Linked DNA regions of Alkalihalophilus pseudofirmus. The protein of the gene in region 1 interacts with the protein of each later gene in a pairwise test. Links are inferred from orthologs where the notes say so. Each region holds a gene or a part of one and is shown in the gene's direction. Other genes may lie near its edges.

Region 1 (6,332 bases):
TCGATTTAAAAAAACCGCGCAATAAACGAGCTTTAACGCATTTCCTCGCTCAACCAACCCATTTACAAGACAGAAGGATACAATTAACCAGGCAATCGACGCAATAATGAGTGCTACTGACGCAATCACTCCAATCAGGTCCCCAATCAACATCTGAAATCACTCCTCCAGAATCCCGCACTCCATTCAGTTTCTAAGTATATCGCTAATCTGATATCGAATTATTCCAACAATTTAAAGGTATTTGTTACGATAATGTGTTAAAGTAAACAATAAGACTATTATTTAGATGATAGAAAGAGAACACAAGGAGTTGGAGTGTATGCGTGAGAAGCGATTTAATACTCAAGCGGTTCATTTTCAAAAGAAAGAATCAGCTTATCATGTGAGCAAAGCAAAACCAATATATCAAACAACGGCCTTTACCTTTTCAGACCTTGATGATATGGAAAGCTTTTATGAAGGAGAAAAGAGTTATTTATATTCAAGATACAGTAATCCGAATACAGATGACTTAGGAGTAGGCATCGCTTTATTAGAAGGAGCAGAAGACGGGGTTGCTACGTCTTCAGGTATGTCGGCTATTCTAGCTGGAGTGCTAGCAGTGGCGAAAGAGGGCGATCATGTCCTTGCTTCAGAAGATTTATATGGCGGGACGTATCAATTGTTTGAACAAGAGCTTCCCAATATGGGGATTGATGTGAGCTTTGTCTCATTTGGAGACTTAGAGACAGTAGAGAAGGCGATCACAGACCGTACAGTGCTGATTTATACAGAATCGATCACTAACCCTTTGCTACGGGTAGAAGATCTCGAGGGTGTAATCAGTCTTGCGAAAAAATATACGATCTATTCAATGATTGATAATACATTTGCAACGCCTTATTTACTGCAGCCAGCTAAAATTGGTGCAGATTTAATCGTACATAGTGCTACTAAATATATTGGCGGACACAGTGATGTCAACGCTGGAGTGTTAGTTGGGACTGCTGTGCTTATCCAGAAAGCAAAATCAAAAATTGTGACACTTGGCTGCAATCTAACACCTTTTGAAGCGTGGCTTGGATGCAGGGGCTTAAAAACATTAAGCTTAAGAATGCAAAGACAATGCGAAAATGCTGCAAACCTTGCAAAGTCATTTAATAAAAGTGCAGGAGTAAGCAAAGTTTATTATCCGACCGATGTTTCTGCTAAAGGGAACGGTGCTATGGTAAGCATTGATTTAGCAGAAGAAGTAGATGTTGAAGAGTTTTTTAAGAACTTAAGCTGGGTTAAAATTGCTCCTACGCTTGCTGGAGTAGAAACAACAGTGTCTTACCCGTTACGTACTTCTCATCGTACGATCCCGGATGAATTGAGATCAGAGCTTGGGATCGGAAAGCAGCTGGTGCGGATCTCTGTGGGGATTGAGGATGAAACAGATATAATAGAAGCTTTTCAGCATGCCATTAAACAAGCTCAAATCAAGAACCTTTAACGGTTTTTGATTTGAGTTTTTATTTTCTTAAAAAGAATTTTGAATTAATGCTTGCAATGTTTTAGAACACATGGTATATTTATATATGTCTTAGAGACAACATAGTCTGGTGGCGATAGCAAAGAGGTCACACCCGTTCCCATGCCGAACACGGTCGTTAAGCTCTTTTGCGCCGATGGTAGTTGGGGGCTTCCCCCTGTGAGAGTAGGACGTTGCCAGGCTAACAATTTTTATGTTTAAGAATTGAAAAGTTGTCTATAATAATAGTATAGCGTCGCGGGATGGAGCAGTCTGGTAGCTCGTCGGGCTCATAACCCGAAGGTCGGAGGTTCAAATCCTCCTCCCGCAATACCTGGAGAAACCGGAACATATTTGTTCCGGTTTTTTCTATGTTCTCGTCATACTTTGATTATAGCTTGCACATCACTTATAAGATCAGCTAAACTAATACAGATACCCTTAGGAACATCTATCCTAAGGTTTTTTGCAGGATGATGTACATCAGAAGGGGGCATGAATGTGAAAGATGAGTTTTCATTTATATCAAAGATTACTCCCCGTCATACTCATCAATCTTCCTTAAAAGTAGCGATCGGCGATGACGCTGCTGTTTACAGCGGGACGGATCTGTTTGATGAGGTCATATGTGTGGATACTATGGTAGAAGGGATTCATTTTAGGAAGGACACCCTGACACCTTACCAGATTGGAAAAAAAGCGTTAGCGGTCAATCTAAGTGATTTAGCAGCTATGGGAGCGGTCCCTCACTATTATCTGGTTTCTATTGCTATCCCAAAGAGCTGGAGTGAAGAGCAGTTAGAAGCTGTTTATCATGGGATGAAAGATTTGGCCGATCAATTTAAAGTTGATTTGATAGGCGGAGATACTGTATCGATTCAAGAATCTCTAGTAATTACTGTTACTGTCATTGGGAGAGTTGAAAAGAATCGAAGCCTCCTTCGTTCTAGTGCTGAAGTGGGGGATAATGTTTTCGTCACAGGATACGTAGGTGGTTCGGCAGCAGGTTTATCACTATTACTTGAAAAAGGAAATGAAGCTTCTTACTTCGATCATGAACAAGAATTGATCAAAGCTCATCAAGAGCCGGTTCCACAAGTGAGGGCAGGGCGAATTTTTGCCCAGTCAAATGAGAGAATCTCATTAAATGATGTGAGTGATGGGCTAGCAAGTGAAGCTAACGAAATTGCTGAAGCCAGCCAGGTCACTTTATTATTATATGAAGAAAAATTACCGCTTCATCCAGCTATGTCAGCAAATGAGTTAGACCAGCAGCTCGATGCCGCTTTATATGGCGGAGAAGATTTTCAGCTGATTGGAACAGCTTCTAAGGAAACCTTTCCTTTAATACAAGCAGAATGTAAAAGGCAAGGGATCTCATTACATCTAATAGGTGAAGTTATAGATAATCAGCCAGCAGTATATTTACAAAAAGAAAATGAAAAAATCTTGCTTTCAAAAAAGGGATACAATCATTTTTCAAAATAGGTGATTTCAATGGATAAATGGACAATCAAAACAACCTCTCCCGAAGAAACGGCGCAGCTAGCTGAGCGAGTAGGAGAGCTTGTACAAGCTGGTGATGTACTTACGCTTGAAGGTGATCTAGGTGCAGGTAAAACCAGCTTTACTAAAGGGTTAGCAAAAGGGTTAGGAGTTACACGGGTAGTTAGCAGCCCAACCTTTACGATTATTAAAGAATATAAAGGAAGAATTCCGCTCTATCATATGGATGTCTATCGTTTAGATGAGGGCGCGGAAGAACTTGGGTTGGAAGAGTATTTTGAAGGTGAAGGTGTGTCTGTGATTGAATGGGCAAGCATCATCCGAGAACAGCTTCCAAATGATCGTTTAGACATTGTGATTACTCATGCCGGTGATACGACTCGTGAATTATCATTTTTTGCAAGTGGAATCCGTTATGAACAACTAAGTAAGGAGTTAGCGACATGGGCTACACATTAGCAATCGATACGTCCTCATATGTACTGACTGTTGCAGTCACAGAAGACTCTAAAGTGCTGGGTGAGATGACGACTAATATTAAAAAGAATCATTCGCTGCGTTTAATGCCTGCCATTGGGCAACTAATGAGAGATACGGGAATTACACCAGAGCAGCTAACAAAGGTTGTTGTAGCTGATGGACCTGGCTCTTATACAGGTGTACGTATAGCAGTGACGACAGCCAAGACCTTAGCATGGTCTTTAAATATACCGCTCGTCGGCGTCTCGAGTCTAGAATTAATGGTACAAAATGGTCGTTTCTTTGAAGGGTATACGGTTCCTATTGTAGATGCCAGACGAGGACAAGTATTTACAGCTCTTTATAGAGGCGAGCAGCATAAAATGACCGTTCAGAAAGAAGATCGATTAAGGATGTTAAATGAATGGTTAGAAGAGTTAAAAGAGATAGAGGGGCTTATTTTGTTTGTAGGACAAGACGTTGAACTGCATCAGGAAGACATTCAATCAGCCCTGGGTGATAAAGCGGTCTTTGCTCCTGCTCAAATGACTCTGCCTCGGGGCGGGGAGTTAGCTGCACTTGGGGAAGAGAAAGAAGCAGTCGCGTCTATTCATACGTTTGTACCTCGTTATCTCCGTCTTGCAGAAGCTGAAGCCAAATGGCAAAGCGAGCAGAAGAAGGCGTGTGAGTCCAATGATTGAGCAAGCGAAAAGTATCATTCGTTTAATGACAATCGATGACATTGAAGGGGTCTATGAAGTAGAAAAGAATTCTTTTCCTACACCTTGGAAGCCATCCATTTTTATTAATGAATTACACGTGAATAAGTATGCTCATTACTTTGTATGTGAAAAAGAAGGCTATATTGCGGGCTATTGTGGTCTTTGGGTGATAGGAGAAGATGCTCAAATTACAAATATAGCGGTACATTCTTCTATGCGCGGACAAAAGTTTGGAGAACAGCTTCTTTCTTATGCGATGAATCATGCTAGAGAGCTTGGGGCTGTGCATATGTCACTTGAGGTAAGAGTGAGTAATGTCGTTGCACAAGGCCTTTATAAAAAGCTAGGTTTTAAAGAGGGTGGAATCCGTAAAAATTACTACACGGATAACCAAGAAGACGCAATGGTAATGTGGGTGAACTTAAATGGAGAATAAAGAATTGATATTAGCAATTGAAACCAGCTGTGATGAGACGTCTGCTGCGGTAATTAAGGATGGGAAAGAGATCCTGAGCAACATTGTCTCCTCACAAATTGAGAGTCATAAACGGTTTGGCGGGGTAGTGCCGGAAATTGCATCTAGGCACCATGTTGAACAAATTACCCTCATTATTGAAGAAGCAATGAGTGAGGCAGAAGTGACTTTTAAAGACCTTTCTGCTATTGCTGTAACGGAAGGACCGGGTCTTGTGGGAGCGCTGTTAATTGGAGTGAATGCGGCTAAAGCAATGGCATTTGCCCATAACCTGCCGTTAATCGGAGTTCATCATATTGCTGGTCATATTTATGCAAACCAACTTATCCACAAACTTGAGTTTCCGTTACTGACGTTAGTGGTCTCAGGCGGTCATACGGAGCTTGTGTATATGGAGAGCGATGGATCATTTGAAATTATAGGTGAAACGCGTGATGATGCTGTAGGGGAAGCCTATGACAAGGTAGCTAGAACAATTGGTCTGCCATATCCTGGCGGGCCTCACATTGACAAGCTTGCACATGAGGGCGAGCCTAGCTATGACCTTCCAAGAGCTTGGCTTGAGCCCGACAGCTTTGATTTTAGTTTTAGTGGATTAAAATCAGCAGTTATTAACACCTTGCACAACCAGAAGCAGCGTGGTGAAGAAATTAATACACAGGATCTTGCAGCGAGTTTTCAAGCAAGTGTAATAGATGTATTAATAACAAAAACAAAAAAAGCGCAAGAGAAATACAATGTTAAACAGGTGCTTCTTGCAGGCGGAGTTGCAGCGAATAAAGGGTTAAGGACAGAGCTTAAGCGAACCTTTGACCATACAGAAGTAGAGTTAATTATCCCGCCATTAAACTTATGCACAGATAATGCAGCGATGATCGGGGCTGCAGCAAGTATCAAATACAAGCAGGGCAAATTTTCAGCGTATGATTTAAATGGAAATCCAGGGCTTGATTTAGAAAGAGAATAACGAGTAACTTTCAGGTTTAAAACCACTTATTGGTGCAAATGCTACCTTTAGGTGGTTTTTTTAGGCAAGTAAGCGATCTCTATTTTGTCCACAGCTTTTATTAACATTTATGTGGATAACGTGGATAACTTAAAAAAGATACGTCTTTGCAAGGGGTAAACTGTTATTAACTTTAAATGTGGATAAGTAGAGATTAAATGTGAATTATTAAATGAACCCTTATAATATAAGGGTTTTACCTGTGTATAAACCTGTGAATAATGTGGATATGTCAGAAAATTATATGAAAAGGCTGGTAGTTATGGCGCAAAAGGTAGGTTTGTTAATTCTTATTATTTGTTTATTTATTCACATTCCGGTATCCGCGAAAAATGAACAAACATTAATTATCGTTATAGCTCCTGATCTTGCTTTTGAAGATGTCAAACGTATTTTGGAGACAGAAGAGAATAAAGAACTGTGGAAAGAAGCCGCGATCGGTGCATTAAACATTAAACCAGATGGCCCTTATTCTTATTTAAACAGTATGGTCAGTATAGGAAGCGGCAGGAGAGCGGTCGGGGTGCAGGACTGGAATAGCTATGAAGGCAATGAACAAACAGAGTTTAAGGTGACAGCAAGAGATTTAGAGATTCAATTAACTGGCCAGGCTTCCTCATCAAGTCTCAGTCATCCACATTTTCACCGCTTAGTAAGTAAAAATGACAA
Region 2 (4,630 bases), 140 kb from region 1 along the record:
ATTAATATAAATAACGAGAAAATGTCGAAATCACTCGGTAATTTTGTTTTAGCACATGATATTATTCGACAGCATTCTGCAGAAGTCGTACGTTTCTTCATGCTGACTGCTCACTATCGCAGCCCGATTAATTTCAGCGACGAACTGCTAGATGGAGCTAAGAATGGATTAGAGCGTCTTCGCACAGCTGTTTCAAGTTTAGAACACCGCTTAGGAGAATCGGCTGATTACGGAGAGAAAGCAGAATGGTTAACGAAAATCTCGCAGCTGAAAGAAACGTTTATTAAGGAAATGGATGATGATTTTAATAGCGCAAACGGCATTGCGGTAATGTTTGACCTTGCTAAAGAGGCGAATCGTTACTTGCGTGAAGAACAAACATCTAAAGAAGTCTTGCATGCATTCATCGCTTTATTTGATGAGTTAGCAAATGTACTAGGGATTGTAGTGCGTACCCAAGCAGAACTTTTAGATACAGAAATAGAAGCCTTGATTGAAGAGCGAAATGAAGCTCGCAGGTCGCGTAACTTTAAGCGTGCAGATGAGATTCGCGATCAGCTGAAGGATCAAGGTATTTTGCTTGAAGACACTGCGCAAGGTGTTAGGTGGAAACGAGGTTAAGATGAAATTAATAGAACCGAATACAGATTTAACACAGCTTAATGCATTAGCGCTTGCCTATATGGGCGACTCGGTATTAGATATGTATATTCGTTACTATCTTATTGCGCAAGGTAAAGTAAGGCCGCATCGGCTGCACGTAGAAGCGACACGCTTTGTATCAGCTAAAGCACAAGCAAAAGTGGTTTACTCATTATTAGATGAAGAATTTTTTACAACGGAAGAAGAGGCCGTGCTAAAGCGCGGCCGCAATGCAAAGTCAGGCTCGATCCCTAAGAATACTGATGCTAATACGTATCGCTATTCTACCGGGTTTGAGGCTGTACTAGGCTATCTTTATTTACAAGGTGAGAATGCACGATTAGATCAAGTGATGGAAAAGGTCGTTGCTATATTGGATGAAAAATAAATAATAAAAGTAAATGGAAGGAGGCGTGAGAGTATGAAACAGGAGTTTATTTTAGGGAAAAATCCGGTCATTGAGGCTCTTCGCGCAGGACATGCTATTAATAAAATTTGGATTGCAGAGGGGTCCAATAAAGGACAAATGACTAAGGTTGTACAGCTGGCAAAAGAGCAAGGCGTCCTAATCCAAAATGCTCCAAAGAAAAAGCTTGAGCAGCTAGTAGACAGCTCCAATCACCAAGGGGTTGTTGCTTCGATTGCTGCCTATGAATATGCAGAGATGGATGATTTGTTTGCACTTGCCGAAAAACGCGGGGAAGAGCCTTTCTTTCTTATTCTAGATGAAATAGAAGATCCTCATAATTTAGGCTCTATCATGCGGACAGCTGATGCCGCAGGAGCACACGGAATTATTATTCCAAAGCGCCGTGCAGTAGGCCTCACGCAGACAGTTGCCAAAGCCTCAACCGGTGCGATTGAGTATATCCCGGTTGTACGCGTAACTAATATTGCAAGAACGATGGATGATTTGAAGAAGAGAGGCTTATGGTTTGCCGGCACAGATGCAAAAGGGAGTGCTGATTACCGTCAAGCTTCATTTGATATGCCCATTGGGTTAGTTATTGGAAGCGAGGGGAAAGGAATCAGCCGCTTAATTAAAGAAAAATGTGACTTTCTGATTCAGATTCCAATGGTAGGACAAGTTACCTCTCTTAATGCATCTGTTGCAGCGAGCCTTTTGATGTATGAAGTGTATAGAAGACGTCATCCATTAGGAAACAAGTAAAATGAAAGATATTCTCCTTGTAGATGGTTACAACATGATTGGAGCATGGCCGGAGCTGAGAGCATTAAAGGATCGTGATCTCGCTCTGGCGCGTGATCGTCTCGTTGAGCGGATGGCTGAGTATCAAGCTTTTACTGGGTATGAGGTGAAGGTCATCTTTGATGCTCATATGGTTGCAGGAATTGGGAAGCAGTATCTTAACTACCGTGTGGATGTGATCTATACGAAAGAAAATGAAACTGCAGATGAGCGAATTGAGAGACTTGTGCTTGATCTAAAACAAATTGATACACGAATTCATGTAGCTACTTCTGACTTTACAGAGCAATCACTAATCTTTGGAAGCGGTGCATTAAGGAAGTCAGCCAGAGAGTTATTAATTGAACTTGAAGTGGCAGATAAAGGGATTGAAGAAAGTGTCGAAACTACACGAAAAAAGCGAGATTCGACAAAACTGCCGCTAAATGAAGAAATGATTGAAATTTTTGAAAGATGGCGTCGAGGCGGCAGATGAGTGGTTGACCGGCTGGAAATCTGTGCTATATAATTATCGTATAATTTGGACAACATCCAAGGTCGGGGGGATTGTCGTGCACATGGACCTTCAAGAAACGGTAACAAAGCTCAGTTATGATCAAGTTGATGATGATGTGTTAGTGGAACAAGTGCGTATGGGGGATAGTGGTGCTCTTGAGTTTCTGATCAACAAGTACAAGAATTTTGTACGAGCAAAAGCTCGGTCGTATTTTTTGATAGGAGCAGATCATGAGGACATTGTCCAAGAAGGTATGATAGGTCTTTATAAAGCTGTCCGAGATTTTAAAGGGGACAAGCTTGCATCATTCAAGGCATTTGCAGAACTATGTATTACCCGTCAAATCATTACCGCAATCAAGACAGCTACGAGACAAAAGCATATTCCGCTTAACTCGTATGTTTCACTTGATAAGCCGCTTTATGATGAAGAGTCAGACCGTACATTATTGGATGTAATCTGTGGAAGTCGAGTAACCAATCCAGAAGATCTATTAATCAACCAAGAAGAGTTTGAAGATATCGAGCTTAAAATGGGAGAAATCTTAAGTGAACTCGAGCGACAAGTGTTAATGCACTACCTCGATGGAAGATCCTATCAAGAAATTTCTGAAGATCTGAACCGTCATGTAAAATCAATAGATAATGCCCTGCAGCGTGTAAAGCGTAAGCTAGAGCGTTATGTAGAGTTAAAAGGTATTACGCTATAAGGAGCAATAGAGCCTGGTTCTATGTCAACCAGGTTCTTTTTCTTGTAGGATGCCAGGTGGTGAATCTATCAGCCAATCAGTTGGTATCACTAGAAGCAATTGACACTTAATAGTTGCTATGCTACAGTTAAAGAGTGTGTATACAGCTGTACGGAGGTGCCTGATGCGTAATAAAGTAATACTAGCCTGTGAGATTTGTCATTCAAGAAATTATACAACCCAAAAGAATAAACTAACTCACGTTAACCGCATTGAGGTGAAGAAGTTCTGTAAGTTGTGCAATGAGCACACTCTTCATCGTGAAACCAAGTAATACAGATGGAGCGGTTCTTTTTTTGGCTTTTTTTACACCTTAGCTTGGATGAAACTTAAGCAGATATATTAACCATATATAAAAACTTGAGCGGATATAGAAATAAAAAGACAAAGGTGAAAAGTTTTGCTTCACGGTAAAGCCTCTAAAATAAGACAAGCTTTGCCTATGGATGGGACGTTGGTTTGGTCTTGTTTATGTGCTGACATAAACAATTTCGGAATAGATACGCATTTATTTGTCTATATTGATTGGTGCTGGAGGTGTCTGCCATGGCTGGCGGCGAAAAGAACATTGGTAAGTTTTTTAAAGATGTCGTACTTGAGATGAAACGTGTATCGTGGCCTACTCGTAAAGAATTAACTCGCTACACTTGGGTGGTTCTTGGTACGGTTGCGTTTATTACTGTTTTCTTTGCAATTGTAGACTACGGAATCTCTTCTGTTGTTCGTTTATTGCTCGGATAAACCAGCTGGATAGCTTTCAGTCTTGGTTAAGTATGGTTGAGAGAAGGAGGGAAGGACAAAACCGTCCTATTAAACATGGAGAAAAATTGGTATGTGGTTCATACGTATTCAGGCTATGAAAATAAAGTAAAAGCAAACTTGGAAAAACGTGTTGAGTCAATGGATATGACTGACAAAATTTTCCGAGTGCTTGTTCCTGTTGAAGAAGAAACAGAAGTGAAAAACGGGAAAACGAAGCAAGTGACAAAAAAGGTATTTCCTGGTTATGTTATTGTTGAGATGGTCATGACAGACGATTCATGGTATGTTGTACGTAACACACCTGGAGTAACTGGCTTTGTCGGCTCTTCGGGTGCGGGTTCAAAACCTACAGCGTTATTACCTGAAGAAGCAGAAGCGATCTTGAAACAAATGGGTGTAAGTGAGCCTAAAGCTGATCTTGATTTTGAATTAAAAGAATCAGTTAAGGTGAAGGAAGGTCCATTTGCTAACTTTATCGGATCGATTGAAGAAATTTATTTGGACAAGCAAAAGATTAAAGTGCATGTAAATATGTTCGGTCGTGAAACCCCGGTAGAGCTTGAATTTGATCAAGTTGAAAAGATTTAATTCAAAAAAACTTGAAAGTTATCTCTGAAGGTGATAAAATCTTCATGTTTGATAATGGTTTTACTACATGAACCATCGGGTGCATGATTGCATCCGTTTTTTGAGTGGGAGGGTGTAGACACCCGGATAACCACATCACGGACTAAGGAGGTGTGTCACGTGGCTAAAAAGGTAATTAAAATGG

What was found.
Region 2: the proteins of tsaE (region 1) and rlmB interact in binary tests that used the Escherichia coli proteins (3 or more experiments, as listed by UniProt). The link is inferred for Alkalihalophilus pseudofirmus from one-to-one orthologs.

The regions. Positions count from the first base shown.
Region 1 is NZ_CP117835.1:263,147-269,478, forward strand. What follows is about bases 1,781-4,726. They hold tsaE (tRNA (adenosine(37)-N6)-threonylcarbamoyltransferase complex ATPase subunit type 1 TsaE), read left to right. Parts: upstream 1,781-2,992; coding sequence 2,993-3,460; downstream 3,461-4,726. Other genes in these bases: thiL (thiamine-phosphate kinase), read left to right, coding at 1,991-2,983; tsaB (tRNA (adenosine(37)-N6)-threonylcarbamoyltransferase complex dimerization subunit type 1 TsaB), read left to right, coding at 3,445-4,161; rimI (ribosomal protein S18-alanine N-acetyltransferase), read left to right, coding at 4,154-4,618; tsaD (tRNA (adenosine(37)-N6)-threonylcarbamoyltransferase complex transferase subunit TsaD), read left to right, coding at 4,608-4,726. Outside these bases: PQ478_RS01475 (hypothetical protein), read right to left, coding at 1-153; PQ478_RS01480 (trans-sulfuration enzyme family protein), read left to right, coding at 323-1,477; more of tsaD, read left to right, coding at 4,727-5,624; PQ478_RS01520 (MFS transporter), read left to right, coding at 5,866-6,332. UniProt on the Escherichia coli protein: Required for the formation of a threonylcarbamoyl group on adenosine at position 37 (t(6)A37) in tRNAs that read codons beginning with adenine.
Region 2 is NZ_CP117835.1:121,360-125,989, forward strand. The notes cover bases 1-2,938. They hold rlmB (23S rRNA (guanosine(2251)-2'-O)-methyltransferase RlmB), read left to right. Parts: upstream 1-1,063; coding sequence 1,064-1,813; downstream 1,814-2,938. Other genes in these bases: cysS (cysteine--tRNA ligase), read left to right, coding at 1-621; PQ478_RS00605 (Mini-ribonuclease 3), read left to right, coding at 623-1,030; PQ478_RS00615 (NYN domain-containing protein), read left to right, coding at 1,815-2,327; sigH (RNA polymerase sporulation sigma factor SigH), read left to right, coding at 2,410-2,938. Also shown: more of sigH, read left to right, coding at 2,939-3,057; rpmG (50S ribosomal protein L33), read left to right, coding at 3,221-3,370; preprotein translocase subunit SecE, read left to right, coding at 3,643-3,837; transcription termination/antitermination protein NusG, read left to right, coding at 3,913-4,446; rplK (50S ribosomal protein L11), read left to right, coding at 4,606-4,630. UniProt on the Escherichia coli protein: Specifically methylates the ribose of guanosine 2251 in 23S rRNA.